2 regions of the Streptomyces sp. NPDC040410 genome follow, and region 1 is predicted to be linked to the other one. Evidence: riboswitches for the same ligand, from Rfam matches in the RefSeq annotation. Region 1 holds a riboswitch; the other holds the start of a gene.
What was found. A riboswitch is a leader RNA that binds a small molecule or an ion and turns the genes downstream of it on or off. The one in region 1 is predicted to bind glycine.
Positions count from the first base shown of each region.

Region 1 (7,031 bases):
GTAGGGGCCCTTGTACTTGTCGCCGCCCGCGAGGAACTGCTGGAAGTAGTTCGGGCCGAGGGAGAGCACGTCACGCGCGAAGTTGGAGCGCTCGACGGCGTACTTGACGTCCTTCGACGTGATCGGCGTGCCGTCCTGGTACTTCAGGCCCGGCCGCAGCTTGTACGTCCAGGTCTTGCCGCCGTCGCTCGGCACACCCGCACTCGCGGCGAGGTCCGGGACCAGCTCGTTGCCCTTCTCGCCCGGGGCGGGCTTGAAGGTCATCAGCGGGCGCGCGTACAGCCGGCTGAGGTTGTACATGTACGCGTAGTACGTGTTGCCGGGGTCGAAGGAGTCCGGGACATCGGAGTACTCATAGGTGACCGTGCCCCCCTTCTTGGTCGATGCGTTGACGACGTCCTTGGTCGCTGCGTTGGCCCCAGCCGACTGGTTTCCGTCGTTGTCCGTGTTGTCATCGGCCTTGCTGCAACCTGCGAGCAGCAAGCTCACACTGCCGATCGCCGCAACCGCGGCCAGCGCTGACCTTCGCATGATGGTCTGCTTCCCCTTCATTTGTGGAAACCTGTTGGACTCTCGTCGCGGCCGCGGGTCAGCGGCTGCGCGGGTCGAGAGCGTCACGGAGACCGTCGCCGAGCAGATTGAACGCCAGCACGGTCACGAAGATCGCAAGACCAGGCACGATCATGTACTGCGGGTCGACCTGGTAGTAGTCGACCGCCTGGTTGAGCATGCCGCCCCAGGATGCCTGCGGCGGCTGGATGCCGACGCCGAGGAAGCTCAGGGACGCCTCGAAGAGGATGTTGGTCGGGATGAGCAGCGTCGAGTAGACGATGATCGGGCCGACGAGGTTCGGCAGCAGCTCCCGGAAGAGGATGTACGGGCCCTTGGCGCCCATTCCCCGGGACGCGTCCACGAACTCCCGCTCACGCAGGGCCAGCGTCTGGCCTCGCACGATGCGGCCCAGATACGGCCAGTTGAAGAAGCCGATGACAAAGATCAGCACGCTGATGTGGAGCGGCAGCCCTTCCAGGCCGAAGGCGCCGCCCTGCAGCGTGGCGGAGATGGCGATGGCGAACAGCAGGAGGGGGAAGGCGAGGAAGGTGTCCATCAGCCGGCTGATGATCGTGTCGACCCGTCCGCCGTAGTAGCCGGCCACCACGCCGAGGACCGTGCCGATCGTGTTGGAGAGGATCGTGGCGCCGAATGCGACGACCAGGGAGACCCAGGAGCCCTCCAGGATGCGGGTGGCGATGTCCCGGCCGAACTTGGGCTCGACGCCGAGCGGGTGGTCCCAGCTCATGCCACCGAAGCCGCCCTTGGGCAGCGAGGTGTTGGGGTCGATCAGGTCCTGGTTGAAGGCGTTCGGGTCCAGCCCGAACACGGCCTGGATGGGCCGCGACAGCAACGCGAGCAGGATCAGCAGGACGACGATGATGCCACCGGCCACCGCCACCTTGTCCCTCTTGAAGCGGGACCAGGCGATCTGCCCCAGGGAACGGCCCTCGATCTGCCCCTTTTCGGCGCCGACGAGTACAGCCTCCGGCTGCGCTTCGGCTGCCGCCCCGGTGGTCTCGATCGGTGCGGTCACAGTGACCTGACCCCTCTCGCCGGTGGTGACCGGCCCCTTTACCCGCCGCTGTCGGCGGCTCGATCTTCTGATGCTGGTGCGTGGCGGCCGCGGATGACACTGCCGCCTTCACGCCGATCCCTCGCCTGGTAGCGCTGACAGGATCGACGCCCTCGCGCCTGAGAGGCGAGTCTTCAACGCTCTCACGATCACGTGCCAGACCTGACGAAGAAAGTATGCGCAACCGTGATGCAGTCCGGAGGATTCCGTTATTCGGACAGCGGGTAACGAGGGTCGGGCGAGTATAAAGTGGGTCGTTTGGGACAGACAGGAATACTCTACCCCTATCTACGCGCGCAGACACCCGGGTGTGCGAAGCCACCGCGCCTGGCGGGCCGATCACTGTCCGTCCGACGGTCAGTACCCGCCGTGGACCGGGGGGTAGCCGTACCCGGCCGCGGGGGACTGGGCCGGGGCCGCATGTGCCTCACGGTCGTAGAAGGGGCGGGCGCTCGCCCGCATCCACATCGCGACCGGGTCGTACTCGTCGGACATCGCCACCGTCGACACCGGCAGCCCGTCCGGGACGGCGCCGATGGACTGCTGCATCATCGCGCGCACCGAGTCCACCGCCGGCGGACTGGTGTCGTACGTGTCCAGGCCGATGGCCAGGTACGGCGCCCCGAGCGCGGGCTGCACCCAGGCGCGGCGCAGCGCGCGGACGGCCGGGGTGCGGTGGGCGTTCTGCGCGAGCAGGGCGTAGAACTGCGGAATCTCGATGCCCGGTTCGGACAGCCGGAGCGGGCCGGCGGGCTGACGCTCCAGGCCGGTCGCGATGCGGCGCAGGTCGAGCCACGGAACACCGACGCCCCCGCCGGGGGCGTGCGGGTTCAGCCAGAGACCGTAGTGCTCCGGGTAGAGCGTCCGGGCGACGTCGACTCCGTCGACGACTTCATAGGAGCGGTTCCAGCCGCTGGCCGAGAGTTCCTGGGCAGAGGTGACGCACGGTGCGTAGCCGTGGCCGTCGACCTCCATCCTTCCGTACTGGGCATCGGGTGAACCGGCCTGGCCGTGCCACAGGAGCATCCAGACCTGGCCGGAGGCGGGGGTCGCGAGTGCGCGAAGGAGCGCCTCGTAGGCGTCGTAGCGCCCCGGCGTCACCTGGCGCAGCATGTGCTCGACCTGGCCGGCCGCGGCCGTGCTGCTCGCACTCACCTGGTACCGCCCCCTTGGGAAGACGTAATAGGAATATGGATATGGACAGGGAACCAGCTTAGGTGGCTCCGCGGGCAACGGGCGCCCAGGAGCCCGGGACTTGTTGAACGTTGACGGGTGCGGGTGATTTGTGGCTGATCGCGGCCCCGCGGCGGAGCCGCTCGACGGCACAACCCCGCGCCCCTGCAGAGCGCGTGTCAGTAACCCTGTTGGTAGAAGGGCCGGACGTTCTCGCGCAGCCAGCGGCATACGGGGTCGTCGGCCACGTCCAGCAGGACCAGGTTCACCGGCCACCGCACCGGGACGCGGCCCAGGGCCCGGCCGAGGGCGTCCAGGGGACCGGCGCGCAGGTCGCCCTCCGTCCGGGACAGTTCGACGCCTATGAACATCACCGGGTCGGCCGTCTCGATCGCGGCGAGACAGCGGCGGGCCGTGCGGACGACGCCCGTCTCGGCGAACTCCGCCGACGCGGCGGCCAGGAAGTCCATCGGGTCGTCCTGCCAGTCGGGCTCGAATAGCCGGACCCGGCCGCCGCTCGAGGGCCCGTCCAGCGGGGTCCGTCCGACGCGGCACAGTTCGGCCACGGCCGCCGGCGGCAGCGGCACGCCGACCACGCCTTCGGGGTTGACGGCGATGCCCACCTGCGGCGGCAGACCGCGGGCGAACTCCACGGCGGGCGCGACGGTGTACGACATGTGGGAGCCGGCGACCTGGCGGAACTGCTCCTCGGAGCTGAAGACCGGCACGTACGTCCGGCCCTCGATCTCCATGGTCGGCAGGTCGAGCGGGCCGCTGTGCGGGCCGCCGCCGCTCGGCAGCGGCACCCAGACGAAGCTGCGGCCGAGGACCTCGATGATCCGTCCCCCGGCCGAGGGGATGCCGAGCGAGGCGGAGAGCACCTCCTCCAGCTCGTTGCCGGGCCATCCGCCGTGCGAATGGGGATGCGCCTGCGTGGGGAAGTCCGCGGGGAGATCCACTGGGAAGTCCATCTGTATGACCGCCTGCTGAGAACCACTGCTGTGGCTGGAAAGGCTAACGGGTGGCGGCGTCCACAGGCTCTCAGCCCGTGAAGCCGATCCGGCGCAGCGCGTCCGCGGCGTCCCGGTCCAGCAGCACCGCCGAGCCGCAGCCCTCGGGCAGATCGCCCTGCTCCACGGAGCGCAACAGCCGGGCGGCCGCCGCGCGGTGGCGCAGGAAGGCGTAGCGCGAGACGCCCCGGCCGCGCTCGCGCTGACCTTCCAGCGCGGTGTCCGGCGTGACGTCGAGCAGCAGCAGGTGCAGGCTGCCGCCGCGGCGGCGGGCCGCGCGGGCCAGCCAGCCGCGCACCCACGCCTGCGTACCGCAGTCGTGTACGACGACTCCCTCGCCGGTGCGCAGGGCGCGGCGCAGCCCTGCGTAGTGGGCGAGGCGGACGAGCGGGCGGTAGACCGCGTACGGCAGGAAGCGCGGCATCCGGGCGTCCCAGCGGTCGCGGGTGTCCTGGGAGTCGATACGGGTGCCGCGTACGGTGCGCCGCATGAGCGTGGACTTGCCACTGCCGGGCAGGCCGGTGATCACGACGAGGTCGCCGGGTCCGAAGAGCAGTGCGTGCGGGCTGTGGCCGCCGCGTTCGCGCAGGTCGCGGAGGACGGGTGCCGGGCGTGCGCCGCACGCCTCGCGGCCCGGGGCCGCATGCTGCTCCGGCAGCGCGACGGCCGAGGTCGTGGCGTACGCCGTGGTCCTGTTCACCGTGATCGTCCTCCCCTGGGGTGGGTCACGAGTTCCCTCCCCGTCGAGTGTAAAGAGAAGGTAATACCGGGTGTCTCGCGTTTTCGTGTTCGTCCTGCCACAAGCCGGTTACAGAGGCGGTCTGCCGTGTGCGGGCGAGGCGTGCAATGATGTGCGCGCCAACTGCATACCGGCCGCTTGAATCCGCGCGGGAGAGTTCCCAGCAGTGCTTCACCGAAGCGTCTTGCTGGGGCGCCGAAGGAGCAAGTCCCTCCCTTGAATCTCTCAGGCCCCATTACCGCGCGGGCGAGGCACATCTGAAAAGCGGGCCGCCACGACGGCGGCTCCACCCAAGGTGCAAGCCAGGACCGCTCCCCGAAGGGCCGGTCATGGCGAACCTCTCAGGTTCCGATGACAGATGGGGAGGAACGACCTCGCCCGTCATGCCCTGGGAGACGACCGACCGATGAGCAGCACCGCACCCCGTCACACCGCGCTCGATGCCCTCCATCGTTCGCTCGGCGCGACGATGACCGACTTCGCCGGCTGGGACATGCCCCTGCGCTACGGCTCCGAGCGCGACGAGCACAACGCCGTGCGCACCAAGGCCGGCCTCTTCGACCTCTCGCACATGGGCGAGATCACGGTCACCGGCCCGCAGGCCGGTCGGCTCCTGAACCACGCCCTGGTCGGCGACATCGCCTCCGTCGGCGTCGGCCGCGCCCGCTACACCATGATCTGCCGGGCCGACGGCGGCATCCTCGACGACCTGATCGTCTACCGGCTCGCCGAGACCGAGGCCGGTTCTTCTCACTACATGGTCGTCGCCAACGCCTCCAACGCCCAGGTGGTGCTGGACGCACTGGTGGAGCGCTCCGCCGGCTTCGACGCCGAGGTGCGCGACGACCGGGACGACTACGCGCTCATCGCCGTCCAGGGCCCCGAGTCGCCGGGAATCCTGAAGTCCCTCACCGACGCCGACCTGGACGGCCTCAAGTACTACGCCGGCCTGCCCGGCACGGTCGCCGGCGTCCCTGCGCTGATCGCCCGCACCGGCTACACCGGCGAGGACGGCTTCGAACTGTTCGTCGCCCCCGGTGACGCGGAGAAGCTGTGGCAGGCGCTGACCGAGGCGGGCGCCCCGGCCGGGCTCGTCCCCTGCGGCCTGTCCTGCCGGGACACGCTGCGCCTGGAGGCGGGCATGCCGCTGTACGGGCACGAGCTGACCACGTCGCTCACCCCCTTCGACGCCGGGCTCGGCCGGGTGGTGAAGTTCGAGAAGGAGGGCGACTTCGTGGGGCGCGAGGCGCTGCGGGAGGCCGCCGCCCGGTCCGAGGCGAACCCCCCGCGCGTCCTCGTCGGCCTGGTCGCCGAAGGCCGCCGGGTCCCACGCGCCGGGTACACCGTGGTGGCCGGCGGTGAGGTGGTCGGTGAGGTCACCTCCGGCGCCCCCTCCCCCACGCTGGGCAAGCCGATCGCGATGGCGTACGTCGACGCCGCGCACGCGGCGCCGGGCACCCCCGGGGTCGGCGTGGACATCCGGGGCACCCACGAGCCGTACGAGGTCGTGGCTCTGCCGTTCTACAAGCGGCAGAAGTGACACAGTCGTAGTCGTCACGGCATTGCCGTCCCAGCGTGACGTCGGGCACATCGTGCCTGCTCACGCGCGCTCCCCTCACTCCCCCATTCATCAGCGGTTCCCGCGTACAGGAGAATTCAGGCCATGAGCAACCCCCAGCAGCTGCGCTACAGCAAGGAGCACGAGTGGCTGTCGGCCGCCGAGGACGGCGTCGCGACGGTCGGCATCACGGAGCACGCGGCCAACGCGCTCGGCGACGTGGTCTTCGTCCAGCTCCCGGAGGTCGGTGACACGCTGTCCGCGGGCGAGACCTGCGGCGAACTGGAGTCGACCAAGTCCGTGTCGGACCTGTACTCCCCCGTCTCCGGTGAGGTCACCGAGGTCAACGAGGACGTCGTCAACGACCCGTCGCTGGTGAACTCCGCCCCCTTCGAGGGCGGGTGGCTGTTCAAGGTACGCGTCGCGGAGGAGCCGGCCGACCTGCTCTCCGCCGACGAGTACACCGCCTTTTCCGCCGGCTGAGGAGTCGTAGCCCCATGTCCGACCACACGTCCGTTCTGAACACGCCCCTGCACGAGCTGGACCCGGACGTCGCCGCCGCGGTCGACGCCGAGCTGCGGCGCCAGCAGTCCACGCTCGAGATGATCGCCTCGGAGAACTTCGCCCCGCTCGCGGTCATGGAGGCGCAGGGCTCGGTTCTCACCAACAAGTACGCCGAGGGCTACCCCGGCCGTCGCTACTACGGCGGCTGCGAGCACGTCGACGTCGCCGAGCAGATCGCCATCGACCGGGTGAAGGAGCTGTTCGGCGCCGAGTACGCCAACGTGCAGCCTCACTCGGGCGCCTCCGCCAACCAGGCGGCGCTGTTCGCGCTGGCCCAGCCCGGCGACACCATCCTCGGGCTCGACCTCGCCCACGGCGGTCACCTGACCCACGGGATGCGGCTCAACTTCTCCGGCAAGC
Region 1 covers NZ_JBVIVK010000018.1:50,515-57,545, reverse strand. Annotated here, with positions in the region: gene ACZ562_RS29590 (ABC transporter substrate-binding protein) at 1-531, opposite strand, end outside; gene ACZ562_RS29585 (ABC transporter permease) at 590-1,588, opposite strand; gene ACZ562_RS29580 (enhanced serine sensitivity protein SseB C-terminal domain-containing protein) at 1,985-2,782, opposite strand; gene ACZ562_RS29575 (enhanced serine sensitivity protein SseB) at 2,980-3,771, opposite strand; gene ACZ562_RS29570 (AAA family ATPase) at 3,842-4,516, opposite strand; glycine riboswitch at 4,689-4,800, shown strand; glycine riboswitch at 4,801-4,917, shown strand; gene gcvT (glycine cleavage system aminomethyltransferase GcvT) at 4,956-6,089, shown strand; gene gcvH (glycine cleavage system protein GcvH) at 6,213-6,590, shown strand; gene ACZ562_RS29555 (serine hydroxymethyltransferase) at 6,605-7,031, shown strand, end outside.

Region 2 (7,031 bases), on a different contig from region 1:
ACCCCCGTACGGACTACATCGCGCAACTGGTCGGCCTGAACCTCTACAAGGGCCATGCGGACGGCCACACGGTGCGCCTCGACGCGGGCCCCGGCATCACGACCACGGAGCTCCTCTCCGGACCGGCCTTCGTTGCCTTCCCCCCGGGCGCCGTCACCCTGTACCGGGAGCGCCCGTCCGGCTCCAGCGCCCGCAACCTGTGGCGCTGCGAGGTGGCCGGTCTGGAGACCCACGGCGACCAGATCCGCGCCGATCTCACCGGTGAACTGCCCCTCGCCGCCGACCTCACCACGGTCGCCGCGGCGGAACTCGACCTGCACCCGGGGGCACCGGTCTGGGCGACCGTCAAGGCGACGCAGACACACTCATACCCGGCATAAGGCCCTCGTGCGATTACGGTGGTGCCCCCACGGCCCACCGTCTGCGAGGCGTCCTCCATGAGCCTGAGCATCCGAAACCAGCTTCCCGGCACCGTCACCGCCGTCACGCCGGGGGAGGTCATGGCCACGGTCAAGGTCAGCCTGCTGGGCGGCCAGGACCTCACCGCGGCGATCACCCGCGAGTCCGTCGAGGAGCTCGGTCTCGCCACGGGAACCGCCGTACGGGCCCTGGTGAAGTCGACGGAGGTCTCCCTCGCCACCGGCCGGGTCGAGGGCATCTCGATCCGCAACCAGCTGCCCGGCACCGTCCGCGACGTCGCCGTCGGAGCCGCCATGGCGTCGGTCAAGGTCGCCGTGGACGGCGGTGAACTGACCGCGGCGATCACGAAGGAGGCCGCCGACGACCTCGGCCTGTCGGCCGGCACACCCGTCATCGCCCTGATCAAGTCGACCGAGGTCTCGCTCGCGACCTCGTGACGCACAGGCTCCGCCCGGGCCGTACCAGCCCGGGCGAAGCCTTTGTTCGGGCCGGACTCCCGGCGTTCCGGCCGCTCGCTCAGTCCTCGTACGCGTCCAGCGGCGGGCAGGAGCAGACCAGGTTCCGGTCGCCGAAGGCCTGGTCGATACGGCGCACCGGCGGCCAGTACTTGTCCGCGGCCGTGACGCCGGCCGGGAACACGGCGTCCTCGCGCGGGTACGCGTGCTCCCACTCACCGCCCAGCGCGGCGGCGGTGTGCGGGGCGTTGCCGAGCGGGTTGTCGTCCGCCGGCCACTCGCCCGAACCGACCTTCTCGATCTCCGCGCGGATGGCGATCATCGCCTCGCAGAACCGGTCCAGCTCGATCAGGTCCTCCGACTCGGTCGGCTCGATCATCAGTGTCCCGGCCACCGGGAACGACATCGTCGGCGCGTGGAAGCCGTAGTCGATCAGCCGCTTGGCGACGTCGTCGACGCTTACGCCGGTCGCCTTGGTCAGCGGCCGCAGGTCGATGATGCACTCGTGCGCGACCAGGCCGCCCGGGCCGGTGTAGAGGACCGGGTAGTGCGGCTCCAGGCGCTTGGCGATGTAGTTGGCGGAGAGGACCGCCACCTGCGTGGCCCGCTTGAGCCCTTCGCCGCCCATGAGCCGGACGTACGCCCACGAGATCGGCAGTATGCCCGCGGAACCCCAGGGCGCGGCCGAGATCGGGCCGACGCCCGTCTCCGGCCCGGCGGCGGGCTGCAGCGGGTGGTTCGGCAGGTACGGCGCCAGGTGCGCGCGTACACCGACCGGGCCGACGCCCGGACCGCCGCCGCCGTGCGGGATGCAGAACGTCTTGTGCAGGTTGAGATGGGAGACGTCACCACCGAAGTGGCCCGGTTTGGCGAGTCCCACCAGCGCGTTGAGGTTGGCGCCGTCGACGTACACCTGCCCGCCGGCCTCGTGCACCTGGGCACAGATGTCGGTGACGTGCTCCTCGAACACGCCGTGTGTCGACGGGTACGTGATCATCAGTACCGAGAGCCGGTCGCGGTACTGCTCGATCTTCGCGCGAAGGTCCGCCACGTCGATCTCGCCGTCCTCTGCGGTCTTCACGACGACGACCTTCATGCCGGCCATGACGGCGCTGGCGGCGTTGGTGCCGTGCGCGGAGGACGGGATGAGGCAGACGGTGCGCTGCTCGTCGCCGTTGGCGCGGTGGTACCCGCGTACGGCGAGCAGGCCCGCCAGCTCGCCCTGCGAACCGGCGTTGGGCTGGAGCGACACCTTGTCGTACCCGGTGACCTCGGCGAGCCGCTCCTCCAGCTCACGGATGAGCGTCAGATAGCCCTCCGCCTGCTCGGCGGGCGCGAAGGGGTGCAGCTGCCCGAACTCGGGCCAGGTGACCGGCTCCATCTCCGTGGTCGCGTTGAGCTTCATGGTGCAGGAGCCCAGCGGGATCATGCCGCGGTCGAGCGCGTAGTCGCGGTCGGCGAGCCTGCGCAGGTAGCGCAGCATCGCGGTCTCGGAGCGGTGCTTGTGGAAGACGGGGTGGGTCAGGTAGTCGTCGGTGCGCAGCAGCGTGTCCGGAAGGACGTCCTGCGTCGCCGCGTCCAGCGCCTCGATGTCGCCCTCGACGCCGAAGGCGGCCCACACGGCACCGAGCTGGGCGCGCGCGGTGGTCTCGTCACAGGCGATCGACACACGGTCGGCGTCGACGAGGTACAGGTTGACGCCGTTCTCCCGCGCGGTCGCGACGACATCGGCGGCGCGTCCGGGGACCCTGGCGGTGAGGGTGTCGAAGTAGGAGCCGTGGACGATCTCGACGCCGCCGGCCTCGAGCCCCGCGGCGAGGATCGTGGCGTACCGGTGCGTGCGCAGGGCGATGGCCTTCAGGCCCTCCGGCCCGTGGTAGACGGCGTACATGCCCGCCATCACCGCGAGCAGCACCTGCGCGGTGCAGATGTTGCTGGTGGCCTTCTCCCGGCGGATGTGCTGCTCGCGGGTCTGCAGGGCGAGCCGGTAGGCCTTGTTGCCGTCCGCGTCCACCGAGACGCCGACGAGCCGCCCGGGCAGGCTGCGCGCGAACTTCTCGTGCACCGCCATGTAGCCGGCGTGCGGCCCGCCGAAGCCCATCGGCACGCCGAAACGCTGCGTCGTACCGACCGCGATGTCCGCGCCGAGCTCACCGGGCGACTTCAGCAGCGTGAGCGCGAGCAGGTCGGCCGCGACGGTCACCAGCGCGCCGAGTCCGTGCGCCTGCTCGATCACCGTCCTGATGTCACGTACGGCACCGGAGGCACCCGGGTACTGGACGAGCACGCCGTTGATCTCCCGCCCGGCGACCTCGGCCGGAATGCCCTCGCTGAGGTCGGCGACGACGACCTCGACGCCGGTCGGCTCGGCGCGGGTCTCGATCACGGCGATGGTCTGCGGCAGCGCGTCCGCGTCGACCAGGAAGAGGCCCTTCTTGTTCTTGCCCATGCGCCGGGACAGCGCCATCGCCTCCGCCGCCGCGGTGCCCTCGTCGAGCAGTGAGGCACCGGAGGTCGGCAGGCCGGTGAGCTCGGCGACCATGGTCTGGAAGTTCAGCAGGGCCTCGAGCCGTCCCTGGGAGATCTCCGGCTGGTAGGGCGTGTAGGCCGTGTACCAGGCCGGGTTCTCCATCACGTTGCGCAGGATCACCGGCGGCGTGAAGGTCCCGTGGTATCCGAGCCCGATCATCGGGTCCAGGACCTGGTTGCGGTCGGCCAGCGAACGCAGCTCGGCCAGCACCTCGGACTCGGTGCGCGCGCTCGGCAGGTCCAGCGCGTCGGCGTTCTTGATCACATCCGGGACCGCGGCGGCGGTGAGCTCGTCGAGGGAGCCGTAGCCGACCTGCGCGAGCATCTTGGCCCGGGCCTCGTGGTCAGGGCCGATGTGGCGCTGCTCGAAGGGGATTCCCTGTTCGAGCTCGGAGAGCGGAATGCGATGGGCGGTCATTGCGGAGGCCTCCTGGTCTTACACGACCTTCGAGGGGCACCACGGCACGGGTACCCGGACGGCCTCCCCCTCTGTCATTTCAACCTGAGAGCTTCACCGGACCGCCCGAGGGCTCTCCCGGCTTTCACCGTCGGTGAGAGCGGAAGCCGTCGACAACCGCCCTGCTTTCCAGAGTGACCTCGTCCGTGCGGTACGTGGGCCTGAGAGATTCCGGGGAGGATTTGCTCCTTCGGCGCCTCCGATGGTGTCTGGAGGACTCTCCCGCACAGGGTCAGCAGCCGCTTGCCAGCCTACCAGCGAGGTCAACGCCGAGCCTTCGAGTGGCCACCTTCCTGAATGTGCTCTTTTGTAGTGCTTACGGATGAGTTGCGACCAATTGGAGGGACCGTGCAGACCGACATCGATCCGCGCAACCTGATCGGCCGCAAGGCGTTCGACCGCAACGGCACCAAGATCGGCACCATCGACGAGGTGTACCTCGACGACGCGACCGGAGAGCCGGAGTGGGCAGCCATACGGACCGGCCTGTTCAGCAGGGACGCCTTCGTGCCCCTGGAGCCCAGTGAACTGGTCGAGGGCACCCTGAAGGTGCCGTTCGACCGGGCCCTGATCAAGGACGCCCCGGACTTCGGCGTCGGACGGCACCTCTCACCGGAACAGGAACTGCAGCTCTACCATCACTACGGCCTCGACGTGGCCGCTCCTCCCCCGTTCCCGGACCGCGACTTCGGCAAGGTCGCGGGCTCGGACGAGTCCTGAGGCACCGCGGTCTCCGGGCCTTCGGGTCTTCGCGCCACCAGTGGCATGTCCGACGCGTGCGCGACGTGCGGTACCAGCGGCAGCGGATCCGCCGGTTCCAGATCCGGGTCGCCGACCCGGAAGGTCCGTACGCGCCCGGGGTCCGAGTCGGGCGTCTCGAACCGCACGGTGACCCTGCCGAGGCCGCTGCCCTGCACCCATCCGTGCCCGTACTCGGCATGCCGCACGTCGTGCCCCGCCGGCCACCGTCGCTCCGCGGGCGTCTCCTGTTCCTCGACGGGCCGGTCCTCGCCCTCCTCCTCCGGATGGTCCGCCCGCTCCCCCGCCGCCTGCGCGAACAGGTCCTCCTGCGTATAGTCCGCGAGCCCGCTGACGCCCACCCCGAGCAGCCGTACGCCGCCCGTCGTGTCCACCGCGTCCAGCAACCGGGCCGCGGCCTCCCGCACCACCGCCGGGTCGTCCGTGGGCCCGCGCAGGGTTTCCGAGCGGGTCAAGGTGGAGAAGTCGTAGCGCCGCACCTTCAGCACGATGGTCCGTCCCGACAGCCCGGCCCCGCGCAGCCGCCGTACGCAGCGGTCCGCCAGCCGCTGCACCTCCAGCCCCACCCGCACCCGGTCGTGGATGTCCACGTCGTAGGTGTCCTCGACCGACACCGACTTCGTCTCCCGCTCGGCCACCACGGGCCGCTCGTCGTGCGCCAGCGCCATGGCGTACAAGGCGTGCCCGTGGGCCTTGCCCAGCAGCCGTACGAGCTCGTCCTCGCCCGCCTCGGCGATCTCGTCGACCGTGGTGATCCCGGCCCGCCGCAGATGATCGCCCGTCGCCGGCCCCACCCCCGGCAGCGTCCGCACCGACATCGGCCCGAGCATGGCCCGCTCGGTCCCCGGCTCGATCAGCACCAGCCCGTCCGGCTTGGCCTGCTCCGACGCGATCTTCGCGAGCATCTTGGAGGCGGCGAGCCCCACGGATCCCGTCAGCCCCGTGACAGCCCGTATCTCCGCGCGCAGCCTGACGCCTGCCAGCCGGGCCGACGCCTCGTCCCACGCCGCTCCCCCGGCCTCCAGGTCCACGAACGCCTCGTCCAGGCTCAACGGCTCCACGAGCGGTGACAGCGAGCGCAGGAGCCGCATCACCTGCTCGCTGATCGACTTGTAGAAGCCGAAGCGCGGCACGAGATACGCGGCGTTCGGGGCCAGCCGGCGAGCCTGGGCCATGGGCATCGCCGAATGGACACCGAACACGCGGGCCTCGTACGAAGCGGTGGCCACCACTCCGCGCGGCCCCAGCCCGCCCACGACGACGGCCTTCCCGCGCAGGCTCGGCTTGGATGCCTGCTCCGCCGAGGCGAAGAAGGCATCCATGTCGAGATGCAGGATCGTGGGCGCGGTTCTCACATCTCCGATGCTGCCCTACGCCACTGACAATGCCGCCGGAAGAGCCGGGGGGTCTCAGACCGCCCGGTTGCGCCGCCGCGCCAACTCGTCCGCGGGGTTCTGTCCGACCAGGGTCTCGCCGGTGTCGACCCGCTCGCCGTGCAGCTGCGACAGCGCGCTTTCCACGTCCCGCCACACCACACCCACGGCGATACCGAAGATGCCCTGACCGCCCTGCAGCAGCGCGTGGACCTCGTCGGGCGAGGTGCACTCGTAGACCGTGGCGCCGTCGCTCATCAGGGTCATGCGCCCCAGGTCGCGGAAACCGCGTTCCCTGAGGTGCAGCACGGCGGTGCGGATGTTCTGCAGCGACACACCGGTGTCGAGGAAACGCTTGACGATCTTCAGGACCACTACGTCCCGGAAGCTGTACAGACGCTGCGTCCCAGACCCGTAGGCCGGGCGCACGCTCGGCTCGACGAGGCCCGTGCGGGCCCAGTAGTCCAATTGCCGATAGGTGATTCCGGCGGCCGCGCAGGCCGTCGGGCCCCGGTAGCCGATCTCCTCGGACGCCATGGACGTCGCCCCTCCGCTGGTCGGCACGGCCGCCGGTCGCTGCGGAGCGTGGTCGGCCGCGCTGCTGTGAAGCGGGTACGGACCGCTCGCCCCGAGACTGCGTCCGGGAGCACCCCCAGCCATACCGTCGCCGCTGCTTCTCACGCCGACCTCCGTCCTTGACCTGCCTCCTCGAAGGTAGGCAGTCACCAGGGGTGCGTCAACGATCGCCACACTCGGCACGCCGAGTGATAATCACCCTAGGAGTGGTTTCCCGTACCCCGCCGCGGGGAAAGGCTAGCCGAATGCGCTCGGAGGGGGTCGCAGGACGCTCTCACAAGCCCCCGGCAAATGCCGGCCTTCGAGCCGTGCACGACTCACTGGCTGCTGGTGCCGAAGTCCTCAGGAGAGATCTGGTCGAGGAACTCGCGGAACTTCTCCACTTCGTCCTCCTGCTCGTCCGGGATCGCGATGCCGGCGTCGTCGAGCACGCCGTCGCTGCCGTAGATCGGCGTCCCGGTG
Region 2 covers NZ_JBVIVK010000011.1:278,590-285,620, forward strand. Annotated here, with positions in the region: gene ACZ562_RS23170 (ABC transporter ATP-binding protein) at 1-380, shown strand, start outside; gene ACZ562_RS23175 (TOBE domain-containing protein) at 438-857, shown strand; gene gcvP (aminomethyl-transferring glycine dehydrogenase) at 937-3,822, opposite strand; glycine riboswitch at 4,001-4,096, opposite strand; gene ACZ562_RS23185 (PRC-barrel domain-containing protein) at 4,210-4,581, shown strand; gene ACZ562_RS23190 (DNA polymerase IV) at 4,503-5,975, opposite strand; gene ACZ562_RS23195 (MerR family transcriptional regulator) at 6,030-6,674, opposite strand; gene ACZ562_RS23200 (bifunctional nuclease family protein) at 6,887-7,031, opposite strand, start outside.
Region 2: it holds a riboswitch for glycine, as region 1 does, so the genes downstream of both, gcvP (aminomethyl-transferring glycine dehydrogenase) here and gcvT (glycine cleavage system aminomethyltransferase GcvT) in region 1, are expected to answer to the same signal.